DNA from 4 places in the Streptomyces sp. NPDC001728 genome. Region 1 is predicted to be linked to each of the others. Evidence: riboswitches for the same ligand, from Rfam matches in the RefSeq annotation. Region 1 holds a riboswitch; each other region holds the start of a gene.
What was found. Region 1 has a riboswitch for cobalamin ahead of ABT154_RS03460 (ribonucleoside-diphosphate reductase subunit alpha). Riboswitches for the same ligand answer to the same signal wherever they lie in the genome.
Positions count from the first base shown of each region.

Region 1 (4,183 bases):
TCTACCCGCTGATCTTCACCTTCCTGCCGCGCCTGTGGTCGGTCTCGCACAAGCACGGGTACATCACCACCTCGGACTTCGTGCGCGGCCGTTTCGGCTCCAAGGGTCTGTCGCTCGCGGTCGCGGTCACCGGCATCCTCGCCACCATGCCGTACATCGCGCTCCAACTGGTCGGCATCCAGGCCGTCCTGGACGTGATGGGCGTCGGCGGCGGCGAGAACACCCACTGGTTCATCAAGGACCTGCCGCTGCTGCTCGCCTTCGGTGTCCTCGCGGCGTACACGTACTCCTCGGGTCTGCGCGCCCCGGCGCTCATCGCCTTCGTCAAGGACACCCTGATCTACATCGTCATCGCGGTGGCGATCATCTACATCCCGATCAAGCTGGGCGGCTTCGACGAGATCTTCGCCAAGGCGGGCGAGGCGTACGCGCAGACCAACCCGGCGACCGGCAAGCCGCGCGGCGCGCTCGTCCCCGGTGAGGCCGGCCAGTGGACGTACGCGACCCTCGCACTCGGTTCGGCGCTCGCGCTGTTCATGTACCCGCACTCCATCACGGCGACCCTGTCGTCGAAGAGCCGTGACGTCATCCGCCGCAACACCACGATCCTGCCGCTGTACTCGCTGATGCTGGGGCTGCTCGCGCTGCTCGGCTTCATGGCGATCGCCGCCGGGATCAAGGTGAAGAACGGCCAGCTCGCGATCCCGCAGCTGTTCGAGACGATGTTCCCCGACTGGTTCGCGGGCGTCGCCTTCGCCGCGATCGGCATCGGCGCGCTCGTCCCGGCCGCGATCATGTCGATCGCCGCGGCCAACCTCTTCACCCGCAACATCTACAAGGACTTCATCAAACCGGACGCCACCCCGGCCCAGGAGACCAAGGTCTCCAAGCTGGTCTCCCTCCTGGTGAAGGTCGGCGCGCTGGTCTTCGTCCTCACCATGGACAAGACGGTCGCGATCAACTTCCAGCTACTCGGCGGCATCTGGATCCTGCAGACCTTCCCGGCCCTGGTCGGCGGTCTGTTCACCCGCTGGTTCCACCGCTGGGCGCTGCTCGCCGGCTGGGCCGTCGGCATGGTCTACGGCACGGTCGCCGCCTACGGCGTCGCCAGCCCGACCCAGAAGCACTTCGGCGGCTCCTCCGCGGAGATCCCGGGCATCGGCGAGATCGGCTACATCGGCCTCACCGCCTTCGTCCTCAACGTCGTCGTCACGGTCGTCCTGACCTTCGTCCTCAAGGCCGTCAAGGCCCCCGAGGGCGTCGACGAGACCTCCCCGGCGGACTACACGGCCGACCGCGGCGACTCCGGGGTCAAGGACCTCCCGAAGGTCGGCGCCGGGTCGCGCTGACCCCCGGACGCGCGATGAAGGGGCCCGGGAAGATCCCGGGCCCCTTTCCGTACGCCCCGGGGCACACTGACCGTCATGGACTTCACGATCAGGGCGGTACGGCCCGAGGAGTACGAGGAGCTCGGTGACCTCACCGGGCTGACCTATCTGAACGACGGACTGCTGCTGCACGGGGAGGACGACTTCTATCTGGACGTGCTGCGCGACACCGCCCGGCGGGCGCGCGAGAGCGAGGTGCTCGTCGCCGTCGACGCCGAGGACGGGATCATCGGCGGGGTGACCTTCGCCCCCGGCGGCACCACCTGGGCGGACATCGCGGTCCCCGGCGAGGCCGAGTTCCGGATGCTCGTGGTCGCTCCTGCGGCCCGCGGCAGGGGCGTCGGGGAAGCCCTCGTACGCACCTGCGTGGACCGGGCGCGGAACCTGCCGGAGTGCGCGCGGATCGTGCTCTCCACGGACGCGAAGATGGTCTCGGCGCACCGGATCTACGAGCGGATGGGCTTCGTCCGCACCCCCGAGCGGGACTGGGAGCCGATCCCCGACCACCGCCTGCGTACCTACGCCTTGGCGTTCTGAGCCCGGGACCGACACAACATGTGGGGGGTGCCACGAGCGGCGCCCCCCACATGTATGCTCGTCCTCGCTGTCGACGCAGGGGAATCCGGCGCGAATCCGGAACTGTCCCGCAACGGTGTGCTTCATACGGATTCGACGGATCCGTACGACGTGAGTCCGAGGACCTGACGACAGCGCGCCCGGTCCGTCCGTTCCGGGTGCCACAGACGTCCGGGCCTCGCGGAGTGGGCCGGTGGACGCGGCGCACCCGCGCGTACGGGTGCCCGCCTGCCCGCCTTCCCCCGCCGCGGCCCCGAGCCGAGCGAGGGAGAGCCCCCACGTGACCATCGCGCCCGCCGATCCGGCGTCCGCCGAGGCTTCCGCGGTCGAGAGCGACGGCCCCGGGACCGTGCTGCTGCGGACCCTGACCGACCTCACCGCCGATCTCCCCGACACCGACCCCGGCAAGGTCGCCGCCGCCGCGCTCCGCGGCCGGAGCGCCGTCGCGGACGAGGCGGAGCTGCGCGAACTGGCCACCGAGGCTGCCGCGGGCCTGATCGCCGAGGACCCGGCGTACTCCCGGCTCGCCGCCCGGCTCCTGACGATCACGATCGCCGAGGAGGCGGCCGGCCAGGGCGCCGTCGCCTTCTCCGCCTCCGTGGCCGTCGGTCACCGCGAGGGTCTGATCGCCGACCGCACCGCCGACTTCGTCGCGCTGCACGCGGACCGGCTCGACGCGACGATCGACCGGGCCGGCGACGACCGCTTCGGCTACTTCGGTCTGCGCACCCTCTACTCGCGCTACCTGCTGCGCCACCCGATCACCCGCAAGGTGATCGAGACCCCGCAGCACTTCATGCTGCGCGTCGCCTGCGGTCTCGCCGAGGACGACTCGGTCCGCGCGCTCGACGAGGTCGCCGCGCTGTACGGCCTGATGAGCCGCCTGGACTACCTGCCGTCCTCCCCCACGCTCTTCAACTCCGGCACCCGCCACCCGCAGATGTCCTCCTGCTACCTGCTGGACTCCCCGCAGGACGAGCTGGACTCCATCTACGACCGCTACCACCAGGTCGCGCGGCTCTCGAAGCACGCCGGCGGCATCGGCCTCTCGTACTCCCGCATCCGGGCCCGCGGTTCGCTGATCCGGGGCACCAACGGGCACTCCAACGGCATCGTGCCGTTCCTGAAGACCCTCGACGCCTCCGTCGCCGCCGTGAACCAGGGCGGTCGCCGCAAGGGCGCCGCGGCGGTCTACCTGGAGACCTGGCACGCGGACATCGAGGAGTTCCTGGAGCTCCGCGACAACACCGGCGAGGACCAGCGCCGTACGCACAACCTGAACCTGGCGCACTGGATCCCGGACGAGTTCATGCGCCGGGTCAACGCCGACGCCGACTGGTCGCTGTTCTCCCCGGCGGACGTGCCCGAGCTGGTCGACCTGTACGGCGCCGAGTTCGACGCCGCCTACCACAAGGCCGAGGCGGCGGGCCTGGCCCGCAAGACCATGCCGGCCCGTGACCTGTACGGCCGGATGATGCGGACCCTGGCCCAGACCGGCAACGGCTGGATGACCTTCAAGGACGCCTCGAACCGGACCGCCAACCAGACCGCCGAGCCCGGCACGGTCGTCCACTCCTCGAACCTCTGCACCGAGATCATCGAGGTCACGAACGACGGCGAGACGGCCGTCTGCAACCTGGGCTCGGTCAACCTGGGCTCGTTCGTGGTCGGTTCGGACATCGACTGGGAGCGTCTGGACGAGACCGTCAGGACCGCCGTCACCTTCCTCGACCGGGTCGTCGACATCAACTTCTACCCGACCGAGCAGGCGGGCCGCTCCAACGCCCGTTGGCGGCCGGTGGGCCTGGGCGCGATGGGCCTCCAGGACGTCTTCTTCCAGCTGAAGCTGCCCTTCGACTCCGCCGAGGCGCGCGCGCTGTCGACGAAGATCTCCGAGCGGATCATGCTGGCGGCGTACGAGGCCTCCGCCGAGCTAGCCGAGCGCAACGGCCCGCTCCCCGCCTGGGACGAGACCCGCACCGCCCGGGGCGTCCTGCACCCCGACCACTACGACGTGGAGCTCAACTGGCCGGAGCGCTGGGCGGCCCTGCGCGAGCGGATCGCGGCGGTCGGCATGCGCAACAGCCTCCTGCTCGCCATCGCGCCGACGGCGACCATCGCCTCGATCGCGGGCGTCTACGAGTGCATCGAGCCGCAGGTCTCCAACCTGTTCAAGCGCGAGACGCTGTCCGGCGAGTTCCTCCAGGTCAACTCCTACC
Region 1 is NZ_JBEOZK010000002.1:122,713-126,895, forward strand. It holds gene mctP (monocarboxylate uptake permease MctP) at 1-1,349, shown strand, start outside; gene ABT154_RS03455 (GNAT family N-acetyltransferase) at 1,425-1,925, shown strand; cobalamin riboswitch at 1,980-2,111, shown strand; gene ABT154_RS03460 (ribonucleoside-diphosphate reductase subunit alpha) at 2,245-4,183, shown strand, end outside.

Region 2 (4,183 bases), on a different contig from region 1:
GGCGGTGAACGGATAGCGGGTGCTCATCGGGTGATCGCTCCTTCGCTCGGTGTGTCTGCGGGTCCTGGGGTCCTCACGGCGCACCCGGCGGCACGAACGGCAGCCCCGACGGGGCCCCCTCCTCGATCAGCCGCAGCAACGCGTCCGTGTCCGCGTGTTCCTCGATCAGGTCGCCGAGCCGGTCGAGCTGCTCCTCCCGCAGCGTCCCGAACGACGTGTCGGGAGCCGGGACGAACCGCCGCCCCGCCGCCGTCGCGACCTCCCGCAGGAACGCCCGCCGGAACCCGTCGCCCTCCAGCGAGCCGTGCCAGTGGGTGCCCCACACGGAGCCGACCCGGCAGCCGTCCAGGAACGGCTCACCGCCCAGCACGTCCGCGACGCCGTGGTGGATCTCGTACCCCTCGACCCGCTCCCCGAGGGCCTCGCCGACCGGCCGGGCGAGGGTCTTCTCGACCCCGAACCGCACCCGTACGGGAAGCAGGCCGATCCCGTCGACCACACCGGCCCTCGACTCGACCTCGTCCTCGATGCGCTCGCCCAGGGCCTGGAAACCGCCGCAGATGCCGAGCACCGGCCGGCCCTCGGCCGCGCGCCGGACGAGGGCGTCCGCGAGCCCCCGCTCGCGCAGCCACGCGAGCGCCTTCACCGTCCCCCGGGTCCCCGGCACGACGACCAGGTCCGCGTCGACGAGCTCCTCCGCCCGGTCCACGAACCGCACGACGACACCCGGCTCGGCGGCCAGCGCGTCCACGTCCGTGAAGTTGGACATCAGCGGAACGGCGCAGACGGCGACCCGCAGCACGTCCTCACCGACCGGCGGTGCGACGACCGACTCGCGGACGGTGCCGCGCAGCGACACCCGCAGGCCGTCCTCCTCGTCGATGCCGAGCCCGTGCGCGTACGGCAGGACGCCGAGGGCCCGGCGCCCGGTGAGCCCGTGCAGCATGTCGAGCCCCGGTTCCAGGAGGGTGACGTCACCCCGGAACTTGTTCACGAGATAGCCCGCGACCAGCGACTGGTCCTCGGGCGAGAGCAGCGCCGTCGTCCCGAAGAACTGGGCGAAGACCCCGCCCCGGTCGATGTCCCCGACGACGACCACGGGCAGCTTCGCGGCCCGTGCGATGCCCATGTTCACGATGTCGGTGCGCCGCAGATTGATCTCGGCCGGACTGCCCGCCCCCTCGCAGATCACTGCGTCATAGGTGCCCCGGAGCTCCTCCAGGCACGCCATCACCGGCTCGAAGAGGGTCTGCTGGCGTCCCCCGTGGTAGCCGCGGGCGCTCATCTCCCCCACCGGTTTGCCCATCAGGACGACCTGGCTGGAGCGGTCGCCGCCCGGCTTGAGCAGCACCGGGTTCATCAGCGCGGTCGGCTCGACGCGGGCGGCCTGTGCCTGCATGGCCTGCGCCCGCCCGATCTCGGCGCCCTCGCGCGTCACGAAGGAGTTCAGGGACATGTTCTGTCCCTTGAACGGCGCGACCTTGATTCCCCGCCGGACCAGCCAGCGGCAGATGCCGGCCGTCACGACGCTCTTGCCGGCGTCGGACGTGGTCCCGGCGACGAGCAGCCCCCCACCCCTCATGCGTTCCTCCGCTTCAGCGCGCTCGCGATCATCCGGCCGCCCACACAGGCGGCCAGGGTCAGTCCGGTGACCCGGCGGGACAGCCGGACCGCCCGGTCGATGTCGGTGACCTCGACGGGCCGCCCCCGCCCGTTCAGGACGGGCCGGTGCTCGGTCCTTCCGGCGTACGAGAGGGTCCCGCCGAGCCGTACGCCGAGCGCGCCCGCGAAGGAGGCCTCGACGGGGCCCGCGTTGGGGCTCGGGTGCTTCGCCGCGTCCGCCCGCCAGGCCCGTGCGGCCCCGCGCGGGTCCCCTCCGGCGAGCGTCGCGGCCACGGCCGTCAGCCGGGCGCCGGGCCAGCCGGCCAGGTCGTCGAGGCGGGCGGAGGCCCAGCCGAAGCGGCGGTGGCGGGGGGACTTGTGGCCGACCATGGCGTCGAGGGTGTTGACGGCCCGGAAGGCGACGAGGCCCGGCACGCCCGCGACCGCGCCCCAGAAGAGGGCGCCGACCACGGCGTCGGAGGTGTTCTCGGCGACCGACTCGACGACCGCGCGGGCCATCGCCGGTCCGTCCAGGGAGTGCGGGTCGCGCCCGCACAGGTGGGGCAGCCGTTCCCGGGCCACCTCCAGGTCCCCGGCGGCGAGGGCGCCGCCGATCGCGCGGGCCTCCCGCCCCAGGGTCGTACCGCCGACGGCGGCCCAGACGGAGGCGGCGGTGAGGGCGATCGAAGCGGCCGGCCGGTTCCGTACGGTCCGGGCGGCGAGCGCGCCGAGGGCGGCGGTGGAGCCGGCGCAGACGGCGGTGTGCAGGGCGCCCCAGCCGCGGTGGTCGTGCCACAGGGCCCGTTCGACCCCGGCGGCGGCCCGGCCGAACGCGGCGACGGGATGGCCGCGGCGGGGGTCGCCGACGAGCAGGTCGAGGGCGAGGCCCGCGGCGGCGCCGTACGCGAAGACGGCGGTGGCGCTGGAAGGTCTGGGGCTGCGGCCGGGCATGGCGCTGTGTCCTCACTCAGGGTCCGCGCCCTGGATCGACGTGACCGGCGGCGAGAGTTCCTGACTCCCGGACCCTTCGGATCCGGTCACAGTGGCGGGACCGCGCCGGATTCGCACCGGACTTCCTCTACTGCCTCCGTAATGGCCTCGGCAGTCCACCACGGCCCGAGAACAGCCGTCAACTCACCCTTGACCTGCATCGCGTCACTGTGCGAAGCGCCACAAACACGACAGCCGGGCGGCCCGCACGCGAGGTGCGGACCGCCCGGCCGTCGTGTTTTGCGGACCGTCAGGCGACGATCAGGTAGATGCCGTACGCCACGGCCGCGAGGCACAGGGCGAAGCAGGCGTAGGCGCCGGTGCGGGCCAGGGCGGCGGAGCCTCCCTGAGCGGCGGCCCGCTCCTGCTTGGAGAGGCCGATGATGCCGAGGGTGAAGAGGCCCACCAGGGCGACGGTCGCCACGAGGCTGACTCCGAAGACGGAGCCGAGGGCTGCCCAGTCGATCTTCATGTCGTTCGTTCCTTACACCGCTGCGGCGGGGGCCGGGGGAGCGCTCGGGTCGGTCGGGGCCGGCGCGGGGATGGTGGTCTTGAGGTCCTCGTCGCTGACGGCGGCGACGGAACCGGCCGGCGGCGGCGGGATGACGGCCGCGATGGCGGTGGTCACCACACCCGCGGGCTCGGTCTCGGCGTCGAGGTCGTCGGCGGTGACGTTGTGCTGGTCGACCGGCTTGCGGCGGGACAGCGACCAGATGACGCCGGAGCCGGCGATCAGCAGGACCGCGACGGCGGCGATGCCCCAGGGGCCCTGCTTGGTGAGGAACTCGGCACCGGCGCCGACCAGGGCCGCGGCGGGCAGGGTCAGACCCCAGGCGACGAACATCCGGGTCGCGGTCGACCAGCGGACGACACCGCCCTTGCGGCCGAGACCGGCGCCCATCACGGCACCCGAGCAGGACTGGGTGGTGGAGAGGGAGAAGCCGAGGTGCGAGGAGGCCAGGATGACCGTCGCGGCGCTGGTCTGGGCGGCGAAGCCCTGCTGCGGCCGGAGGTCGGTGAGGCCCTTGCCCATGGTGCGGATGATGCGCCAGCCACCGAGGTAGGTGCCGAGGGCGATCGCGATGCCGGCGGAGACGACGACCCAGAGCGGCGGGTTGGCGCCGGGGGCGACGACGCCCTGGGTGACCAGGGCCAGGGTGATGATGCCCATCGTCTTCTGGGCGTCGTTGGTGCCGTGGGCGAGGGAGACGAGACCGGCGGAGGCGATCTGGCCGACCCGGTAGCCCTTGGCGGTGTGCTTCTCGTCGGTCTTCGCGCCGATCCGGTACGTCAGCCGGGTGGCCAGCATCGCGGCGAGACCGGCCACGATCGGCGCGGCGACGGCCGGGATGAGGACCTTGGTGACGATCGTCGGGCCGTTCACGGCCGACCAGCCGGCCGACATGACCGCGGCGCCGATGAGACCGCCGAAGAGGGCGTGGGAGGAGCTGGACGGCAGTCCGAGCAGCCAGGTCAGCAGGTTCCACAGGATGGCGCCGACCAGCGCGGCGAAGATCACCTCTGTGCGGATGCCCTCTTCGTTGATGATCCCGCCGGAGATCGTCTTGGCGACCTCCACGGACAGGAACGC
Region 2 is NZ_JBEOZK010000003.1:472,620-476,802, forward strand. It holds gene ABT154_RS07570 (putative cobaltochelatase) at 1-27, opposite strand, end outside; gene ABT154_RS07575 (cobyric acid synthase) at 74-1,582, opposite strand; gene ABT154_RS07580 (cobalamin biosynthesis protein) at 1,579-2,553, opposite strand; cobalamin riboswitch at 2,589-2,728, opposite strand; gene ABT154_RS07585 (hypothetical protein) at 2,843-3,064, opposite strand; gene ABT154_RS07590 (inorganic phosphate transporter) at 3,077-4,183, opposite strand, start outside.
Region 2: it holds a riboswitch for cobalamin, as region 1 does, so the genes downstream of both, ABT154_RS07580 (cobalamin biosynthesis protein) here and ABT154_RS03460 (ribonucleoside-diphosphate reductase subunit alpha) in region 1, are expected to answer to the same signal.

Region 3 (4,183 bases), on a different contig from region 1:
CGGCCGACTCGTCCAGGCCGAGCGCCTCGCGCAGACCCGGCAGCGCCTGCGTGCCGCCCCAGATCTGGCGGGCGCGCAGGATGGAGAGGACCAGGTTGACCCGGGCCTCGCCCTCCGGGGCGCCGCCGAGGACATGCAGACCGTCGCGGATCTGGGCGTCCTTGACCTCGCACAGCCAGCCGTCGACGTGCAGCAGGAAGTCGTCGAAGCCGTCGTCCTCCGGGCGCTCCTGGAGGCCCAGATCGTGGTCGAGCTTCGCGGCCTGGATCAGCGTCCAGATCTGGGCGCGGATCGCGGGCAGCTTCGCCGGGTCCATGGAGGAGATCTGCGCGTACTCGTCGAGCAGCTGCTCCAGGCGCGCGATGTCGCCGTACGAGTCGGCGCGGGCCATCGGCGGCACCAGGTGGTCGACGAGGGTGGCGTGGACGCGGCGCTTGGCCTGGGTGCCCTCGCCCGGGTCGTTGACCAGGAAGGGGTAGATCAGCGGGATGTCGCCGAGGGCGGCGTCGGGGCCGCAGGCGGCGGACAGACCGGCGTTCTTGCCGGGCAGCCACTCCAGGTTGCCGTGCTTGCCGAGGTGGACCATGGCGTCGGCGCCGAAGCCGCCGTCCTCGGCGCGGGCGGCGATCCAGCGGTAGGCGGCCAGGTAGTGGTGGGACGGCGGGAGATCGGGGTCGTGGTAGATCGCGATCGGGTTCTCGCCGAAGCCGCGCGGCGGCTGGATGAGGATCAGGAGGTTCCCGCGCCGCAGGGCCGCGAGGACGATGTCGCCGTCCGGGTTGCGGGAGCGGTCGAGGAACATCTCGCCGGGCGCCGGGCCCCAGTGCTCCTCGACGTGGGTGCGCAGCTCCTCGGGGAGCGTCGCGTACCAGCGCTTGTAGTCGGCGGCAGGGATGCGGACCGGGTTCTTCGCGAGCTGCTCCTCGGTCAGCCAGTCCTGGTCGTGGCCGCCGGCCTCGATGAGGGCGTAGATCAGCTCGTCGCCGTCGCCGGAGAGCAGACCGGGAAGGTCGGCCTCGGGCCCGAAGTCGTACCCCTCGGCGATCAGCCGGCGCAGCAGGGAGACGGCGGAGGCGGGGGTGTCCAGGCCGACGGCGTTGCCGATGCGGGAGTGCTTCGTCGGGTACGCGGAGAGGACGAGCGCCAGCCGCTTCTCGGCGTTCGGGATGTGGCGGAGGCGGGCGTGCCGGACGGCGATCCCGGCGACGCGGGCGGCGCGCTCGGCGTCGGCGACGTACGCGGGCAGGCCGTCCTCGTCGATCTCCTTGAAGGAGAACGGGACGGTGATGAGCCGGCCGTCGAACTCGGGCACGGCGACCTGGCTCGCGGCGTCCAGCGGGGAGAGGCCCTCGTCGTTCTCCTCCCAGGCGGCGCGCGAACCAGTCAGGCAGAGCGCTTGGAGGATCGGCACGTCGAGCGACGCGAGCGCGCCCGCGTCCCAGGCCTCCTCGCCCGCCCGTCGCCCACCACCGCCCTTGTCCGAGGCGCCTTGCGCCACCCCCATTTCCGCGGCCTGCGCCTCGGCGGGCTTGGTGCCACCCGCCGCGAGCACGGTGGTGACGATGGCGTCGGCGGTACGCAGGCGGTCGAGCAGCTCCGGTTCGGGGGCGCGCAGGGAGGCCACGTACAACGGGAGGGCCCGGGCGCCGGCGTCCTCGACGGCCTCGCAGAGGGCGCCGACGAAGGCGGTGTTCCCGCTCATGTGGTGGGCGCGGTAGTAGAGCACGGCGATCGTCGGACCGTCGGTCGTCCGGGGCGTGCGCTCCAGGGGCCCCCAGGTGGGGGCGGCGGCCGGGGCCTCGAAGCCGTGACCGGTGAGGAGCACCGTGTCGGACAGGAAGCGGGCGAGCTGCTCCAGGTTCGCGGGGCCGCCGTGCGCCAGGTAGGCGTGCGCCTCGGTGGCGACGCCGACGGGGACGGTGGACGCCTCCATCAGCTGGGCGTCGGGGGCCTGTTCGCCGCTGAGGACGACCATCGGCTTTCCGGCGGCGCGGACCGCGTCGAGCCCGTCCTCCCAGGAGCGGAGCCCGCCGAGGAGCCGTACGACGACCAGGTCGGCGCCGTCGAGCAGGGCCGGGAGACCGGCGAGCGGCAGCCGGGAGGGGTTGGCGAAGCGGTACTCGACCGGACCGCCGCCGGAGCCGGCGGTCGCCGCGCGGGCGCTGAGCAGATCGGTGTCGGAGTGCGACAGCAGCAGAAGCATGGCGAGCGCAGGCCTTCCTCGGGGTTGTCCGCGCCCCGGGTGGTCGTATGGATGGCAGGAGTTCCTGACTCACCCGCACCATCGCTGGTACGGGCTCACAGTGGCGGGACCGCGCCGGATTCTCACCGGGCTTCCTCCCCGGGGTCCTGGGACCCCATGCCGATCTGCATCCTAGATCGTGCGGTCTCCGCGCCGGAGGGAGCCGGGGAGTCGGCCGGATCACACTCGGTGGCCGCCCGGTTCCCCGTGGGTATGCTCGCCGCCATGCCGCCCACCCCACCCCCGCCGCCCGAACCGGGCGAAGCTCGCATACGGGACCGTGGCGACGCCTGCCCCGGGGCGCTGCGCCTGCATCCCGCCGATGACGGCCGGCTCGCCCGACTGCGCCTGCCCGGCGGGCGGTTGACCGCACGTCAGGCCGAGGCGCTCGCCCACGCCGCCGAGACGCTCGGTGACGGGCGGATCAGCATCACCTCGCGGGGCAACGCGGAGCTGCGCGGGCTCGACGACGGCTGTGGGGCGGAGCTCGCGGCGCTTCTCGCCGGGGCGGGGCTGCTGCCCTCCCCCACCCATGAACGCGTCCGCAACATCGTGGCCTCCCCGGCCTCCGGACTCGACGGACTCGGTTACGCGGACGTGCAGTTGTGGGCGCGCGCCCTGGACACCGCCCTGTGCGCCGAACCCCGGGCCGCGTCCCTTTCGGGACGGTTCCTGTTCCTCCTCGACGACGGGCGCGGAGACGTCGCCGGGCTCGGCGGCGATGTGAGCTTGGTCGCAGGAGAAGGCGGGACCGTCCTGCTGTGGCTCGGCGCGCAGGTCTTCCGGCTCGCCGCCGACGACGCCGTCCGCGCCGCCCTCACCGCCGCCCTCGCCTTCCTCGACGCCGCCGAGGCCGCCGGGAACGGCGCCTGGCGGCCCCGCGAACTGCCCGAAGGGCACGTACCCGACTGGGCGGGAGCCCTCGCACGGGCCGGGATCCCGGCGGAGCCCGTACCGGTATCGCCGCTTCCCGCGTCCCCGCCCCCCGCACCCGGGCCGCTCGGCGAGCACGCCCTGCACGTCCTCGCCCCGCTCGGCCGGCTGACCGCCGCCCAGCTGCGGGCCCTGCTGCCCGCCGGCGAGGTCCGGCTCACGCCCTGGCGCGGGGCGGTCGTCACCACCGACCCCGCGAGACTCCCCGAGCTGGAGTCGCACGGCCTGATCACCCGCCCCGACGCCCCCGGCGCCGGGGTCACCGCCTGCACCGGACGCCCCGGGTGCGCCAAGTCCCTCGCCGACGTCCGGGCGGACGCCCTCGCCGCGCCCCCCGGGCCGCTGCCCGTGCACTTCTCCGGGTGCGCGCGCCGCTGCGGGCACCCGTACGGCGCCTGGACCGGCGTCCTCGCCACCGGCGACGACACCTATCTGGTGGACGGCGCCCCCACCCCCCGTACCTCCCTGACCGCGGCAGTCGCGGCGGCCCGCGCCCTGCCGACCCACACGAGATGAGCGAGAGCACCAGGATGTTCGACTACGAGAAGGACGGGGCGGAGATCTACCGCCGGTCCTTTGCCACCATCCGCGCCGAGGCGGATCTGGCGGGCCTGCCCGCCGACATCGCCCAGGTGGCGGTCCGGATGATCCACGCCTGCGGCATGACCGACCTCGTGCAGGACATCGCGTACTCCCCCGGGGTGGTCGCGGACGCCCGCGCCGCGCTGCGCGCCGGTGCGCCGATCCTCTGCGACGCGCAGATGGTCGCGAGCGGCGTCACCCGCAAGCGGCTGCCCGCCGACAACGAGGTGATCTGCGCGCTCTCGGACCCGGCCGTGCCCGGCCTGGCCGCCGAACTCGGCACCACCCGCTCCGCCGCCGCCCTCGAACTCTGGCGGGACCGCCTCGAAGGCTCCGTCGTCGCCATCGGCAACGCGCCCACCGCCCTCTTCCACCTCCTGGAGATGGTCGCGAAGGGCGGCCCCCGCCCGGCGGCCGTCCTCGGCA
Region 3 is NZ_JBEOZK010000001.1:206,730-210,912, forward strand. It holds gene cobN (cobaltochelatase subunit CobN) at 1-2,203, opposite strand, end outside; cobalamin riboswitch at 2,242-2,371, opposite strand; gene ABT154_RS00965 (ferredoxin-like domain-containing protein) at 2,456-3,691, shown strand; gene ABT154_RS00970 (precorrin-8X methylmutase) at 3,688-4,183, shown strand, end outside.
Region 3: it holds a riboswitch for cobalamin, as region 1 does, so the genes downstream of both, cobN (cobaltochelatase subunit CobN) here and ABT154_RS03460 (ribonucleoside-diphosphate reductase subunit alpha) in region 1, are expected to answer to the same signal.

Region 4 (4,183 bases), on a different contig from region 1:
GCCCGGACGAACGTCGTCGCGCCGAGACCGGCCAGTGACCGCCAGGTCGCCGCCCGTGTGGTGTGCCCGAGCCGGGCCGCCTGCGCCTGCCGGATCTTGGCCAGCGAGTCCAGCAGCAGGAAGATGATCCGGTACATCACGAGCGCCACGTCGACCACCGGCGCCGGCACCCCGGCCCGTACGAGCCGGGGCAGGACGTCCGACACCGGCGTCGTGAACGCGAACAGCAGCACCCCGAGCGAGGCCGACGCCGTCCGCAGCAGCAGCCCGCCCGCCTGCGCGGGCCCGCCAGGCGCCCACGCGACGAGCCCCCGGGCGCCGCCGACCTCGAAGAGCAGCGGAACGGCTCCCGTGACGCAGAACGCGAGCGGCACCCGGAAGGCCCGCCACAGGGCCCGGCCCGGCACACCGGCCGGACCGAGCAGGACCGTGAGCGTGGTCGCCGCGACGAGCACGGCGCCCGGCCACGGCGGCAGACCGACGGCGCACAAGGTCAGGCCGAAGCCGAGCAGCGCCTTCTCGGCGGGATGACGGCGGCGCCAGCGACTGCTGTGCGCCGCCGCGTCGATCGGCAGCATCGGCGGCTACGCGTCCTGCCCGTCGGGGGCCTCGCGCGGGGGCGCGGCGGCGGGGTCGTCGTGCGGGGGAGTGGCGCCGTGCCCGTGGGCGGCGGCCCCCTCCTCCACGGCCGCCTCGGCCTCCGCCTGCGCGCGTTCCGCCCCCTGCCTGCGCCCCCGCCGCAGACCGAAGTAGTACGCCAGGACGCCCGCGCCGACGGCCGCCTGAAGGGCGAACAGCGCGGACTCGATCTCTCCGGACGGCGGCTCGTACAAGGGGCTGAACCACGGCTCGTAGTCCGGGCGGAGTTCCGTGATCGCGGTCTCCGCCTCCGCGTCGGAGCCGGTGAACGGCTCCTTCTTGTGGTCCCCGAGCCCCAGCGCGAGCGGCAGCACCGCGAGCGCGGCGACGACGAGCAGCAGCAGGGCGTTGATCTTCGCGTTCCTGCTCATCGCGAGGCCGCCTCCTCGTGCCGGTCCGTCCGGCGCCCGGCGAGGACGCCGAGCCGGACCAGTTCACCCTTGCTGGACTGCGTGAGCAGCCGCATCACGAGGACGGTGAGCAGGCCCTCGCTCACCGCGAGCGGAATCTGCGTCACGGCGAAGATGCCGCCGAACTTCACCAGCGCGCCGGGGACACCGCTGCCCGGGTCGGGGAAGGCCAGGGCCAACTGCACACTGGTCACGCAGTACGTGGAGAGGTCGGCGACGAACGCGCCGAAGAACACGGCGACCATCAGCGGCGCCCCGAGGCGGCGTACCAGCCGGTACGTCCCGTAACCGGCCCAGGGGCCGACGATCGCCATCGAGAAGGCGTTCGCGCCGAGCGTGGTAAGGCCGCCGTGCGCGAGCAGCAGCGCCTGGAAGAGCAGGGTGATCGTCCCCAGGACCGCCATGATCGGCGGCCGGAAGAGGATGGCGCCCAGACCCGTACCGGTCGGGTGTGAGCAACTCCCTGTCACCGAGGGCAGTTTGAGTGCCGACAGGACGAAGGTGAAGGCGCCTGAGGCGCCGAGCAGCAGGGTGGACTCGGGATTCGACCGCACCTCGCGGGTCAGCGCGCGGACCCCGTGGACGACGAACGGCGCGGACGCGACGCCCCAGACGGCGGCGTGCACAGGGGGCAGATACCCCTCGGCTATATGCATGGTTGGGAGACCCTCTCCAGCACCTCGTGGATGGACAACGCACCCTGGCCGGTCTCCTGGCTGACGGTCATGCAGTCCGGTCTCCGCCTTCCCACACCACGACGGTCTCCCGACGCGGTCCAGTGGCTTCCCCGAGGGTGTTCCCCGCGGGGGTGGAGCCGGACCTCCCGATCACAGTGGCGAGGGCCGCACCGGTACTTCACCGGTTTCCCGTACACCAAGGCCCTGCGACATTAGTGCGTTGACCTGCTGGATCACAACACGGTCGCCACCCGGTGCGGCCTCTCGGTCACTCCGCGCACTCACTCCTTGCGGTAGGCGTACGCCTCCGAGGCCGCCGCGGCCACCGCGTCGAGGTCCCCGCCCGCACTCGCCGTGACCAGGGCGGCGACCGCGCCCTCGACGAACGGCGCGTCCACCAGGCGGGTACCCCCGGGCAGTTCGTCGCCCTCGGCGAGCAGCGCCTTCACGGTGAGCACGGCGCTGCCCAGATCGACCAGGACCGCCACTCCGGCGCCCCGGTCGACGGCCTTCGCCGCCTCGCAGATCAGCTCGGAACTGGTGCCCAGTCCGCCGTCCGGGGTCCCGCCCGCGGGGGCCACGGGCGCCAGGTCGCCGCCGCCGGCGAGCCCCCGGGCCAGCTCGGCCACCGCCGTCGCGACGGCGGCGCTGTGCGAGACGAGCACGATGCCGACGGAACCGGCCGGGGTCCCGCCGCTCATGACGCCCCCCCGGCGCGAGAGGCCTCGGCGCCCGCCGCCTCCGTACGGGATGCCGCGGGGTCCGCCGTCTCCGTACGCGAGGCCTCCGCGCCCGCCGTCTCGTCCAGTGCCGCGAACAGCAGGGCCGAGGACGTCGCCCCCGGGTCCTGGTGGCCCACCGACCGCTCGCCGAGGTAACTGGCCCTGCCCTTACGGGCCCTCAGGGGTACGGTCGCGAGGGCGCCCGCCTCGGCGGCCGTACGGGCGGCACCGTACGACTCCCGCAGCCCCTCCACGGCCGGCACGAGGGCGTCCAGCATCGTCTTGTCGCCCACCTGGGCCCCGCCCAGCTGCGACACCGCCGCCACACCGGCACCGAGGGCCTCCGCCAACTCGGCCCGGGTGACCCGCTTGCCGTCGCCCAGCGTCTTGCCCGCACGGCGCAGCAGCGTGCCGTACAGCGGCCCCGACGCGCCGCCGACCGTGGAGATCAACTGCCGTCCGGCGGTGGTGAGCACCGCGCCCGGCATCGTCGGCGGCTCCTTCGCGAGGATGTCGCTCACGGCGGCGAACCCGCGCTTGAGATTGGCGCCGTGGTCGGCGTCGCCGATGGCCGAATCCAGCTCGGTGAGCCGGTCCGCCTCGCGGTCGACCGCCTCGGCCAGGTGGGTCAGCCAGCGGACCAGGAAGTCCGCGCCGAAGGTGTCCGTGCCGTCGCCCATCCGGTCCGCCTCTCCCGTCTCTCCGGACTGTTCCATGCCCCGGCTCACCGGCCCCAGCGCAGCGCAGGCGTCCGCACGGGCGCGTCCCAGAGCCGCAGCAGCTCCTCGTCCACCTCGCACAGGGTCACCGAGCAGCCGGCCATGTCGAGCGAGGTCACGTAGTTCCCGACCAGGGTCCGGGCCACCGGCACCCCCCGCTCGCCGAGCACCCGCTGCACCTCGGCGTTGTATCCGTACAGTTCGAGGAGCGGGGTCGCTCCCATCCCGTTCACCAGGGCGATCACCGGCCCCGACGGGCGCAGGTCCGTCAGGACGGCGTCGACGGCGAAGTCCGCGATCTCCCGCGAGGTCATCATCGGCCGCCGCTCGCGTCCGGGTTCGCCGTGGATGCCGACGCCCAGCTCCAGTTCGCCTTCCGGGAGGTCGAAGGTGGGGCTGCCCTTGGCGGGGGTGGTGCACGCGGCGAGAGCCACGCCGAAGGACCGGGAGCGTTCGTTCACCCGGCGGGCGATCGACTCCACCCGCTCCAGCGGGGCGCCCTCCTCGGCCGCCGCGCCCGCGATCTTCTCCACGAAGAGGGTGGCGCCGGTGCCGCGCCGGCCCGCCGTGTACAGGCTGTCCGTGACGGCGACGTCGTCGTCGACGAGGACCTTGGCGACCTGGATGCCCTCGTCCTCGGCGAGTTCCATGGCCATCTCGAAGTTCAGGACGTCCCCGGTGTAGTTCTTGACGACGAACAGCACCCCGGCGCCGCTGTCCACCGCCGCCGCGGCCCGCACCATCTGGTCGGGCACGGGGGAGGTGAAGACCTCTCCGGGGCAGGCGGCAGCGAGCATCCCCGGCCCCACGAACCCGCCGTGCAGGGGCTCGTGCCCGGACCCTCCGCCGGACACCAGGGCGACCTTCCCCGCGACGGGCGCGTCCCGCCGCGTCACGATCCGGCGCTCCACGTCGACGGTGAGCTCGGGATGCGCGGCGGCCATTCCGCGCAGGGCATCGGCGACGACGGTCTCGGGGACGTTGATGAGCATGCGCATCGGTACCTCCAGGTGAGG
Region 4 is NZ_JBEOZK010000012.1:55,586-59,768, reverse strand. It holds gene cbiQ (cobalt ECF transporter T component CbiQ) at 1-578, opposite strand, end outside; gene ABT154_RS19465 (energy-coupling factor ABC transporter substrate-binding protein) at 585-1,010, opposite strand; gene ABT154_RS19460 (energy-coupling factor ABC transporter permease) at 1,007-1,705, opposite strand; cobalamin riboswitch at 1,735-1,942, opposite strand; gene ABT154_RS19455 (PTS-dependent dihydroxyacetone kinase phosphotransferase subunit DhaM) at 2,008-2,427, opposite strand; gene dhaL (dihydroxyacetone kinase subunit DhaL) at 2,424-3,128, opposite strand; gene dhaK (dihydroxyacetone kinase subunit DhaK) at 3,173-4,165, opposite strand.
Region 4: it holds a riboswitch for cobalamin, as region 1 does, so the genes downstream of both, ABT154_RS19460 (energy-coupling factor ABC transporter permease) here and ABT154_RS03460 (ribonucleoside-diphosphate reductase subunit alpha) in region 1, are expected to answer to the same signal.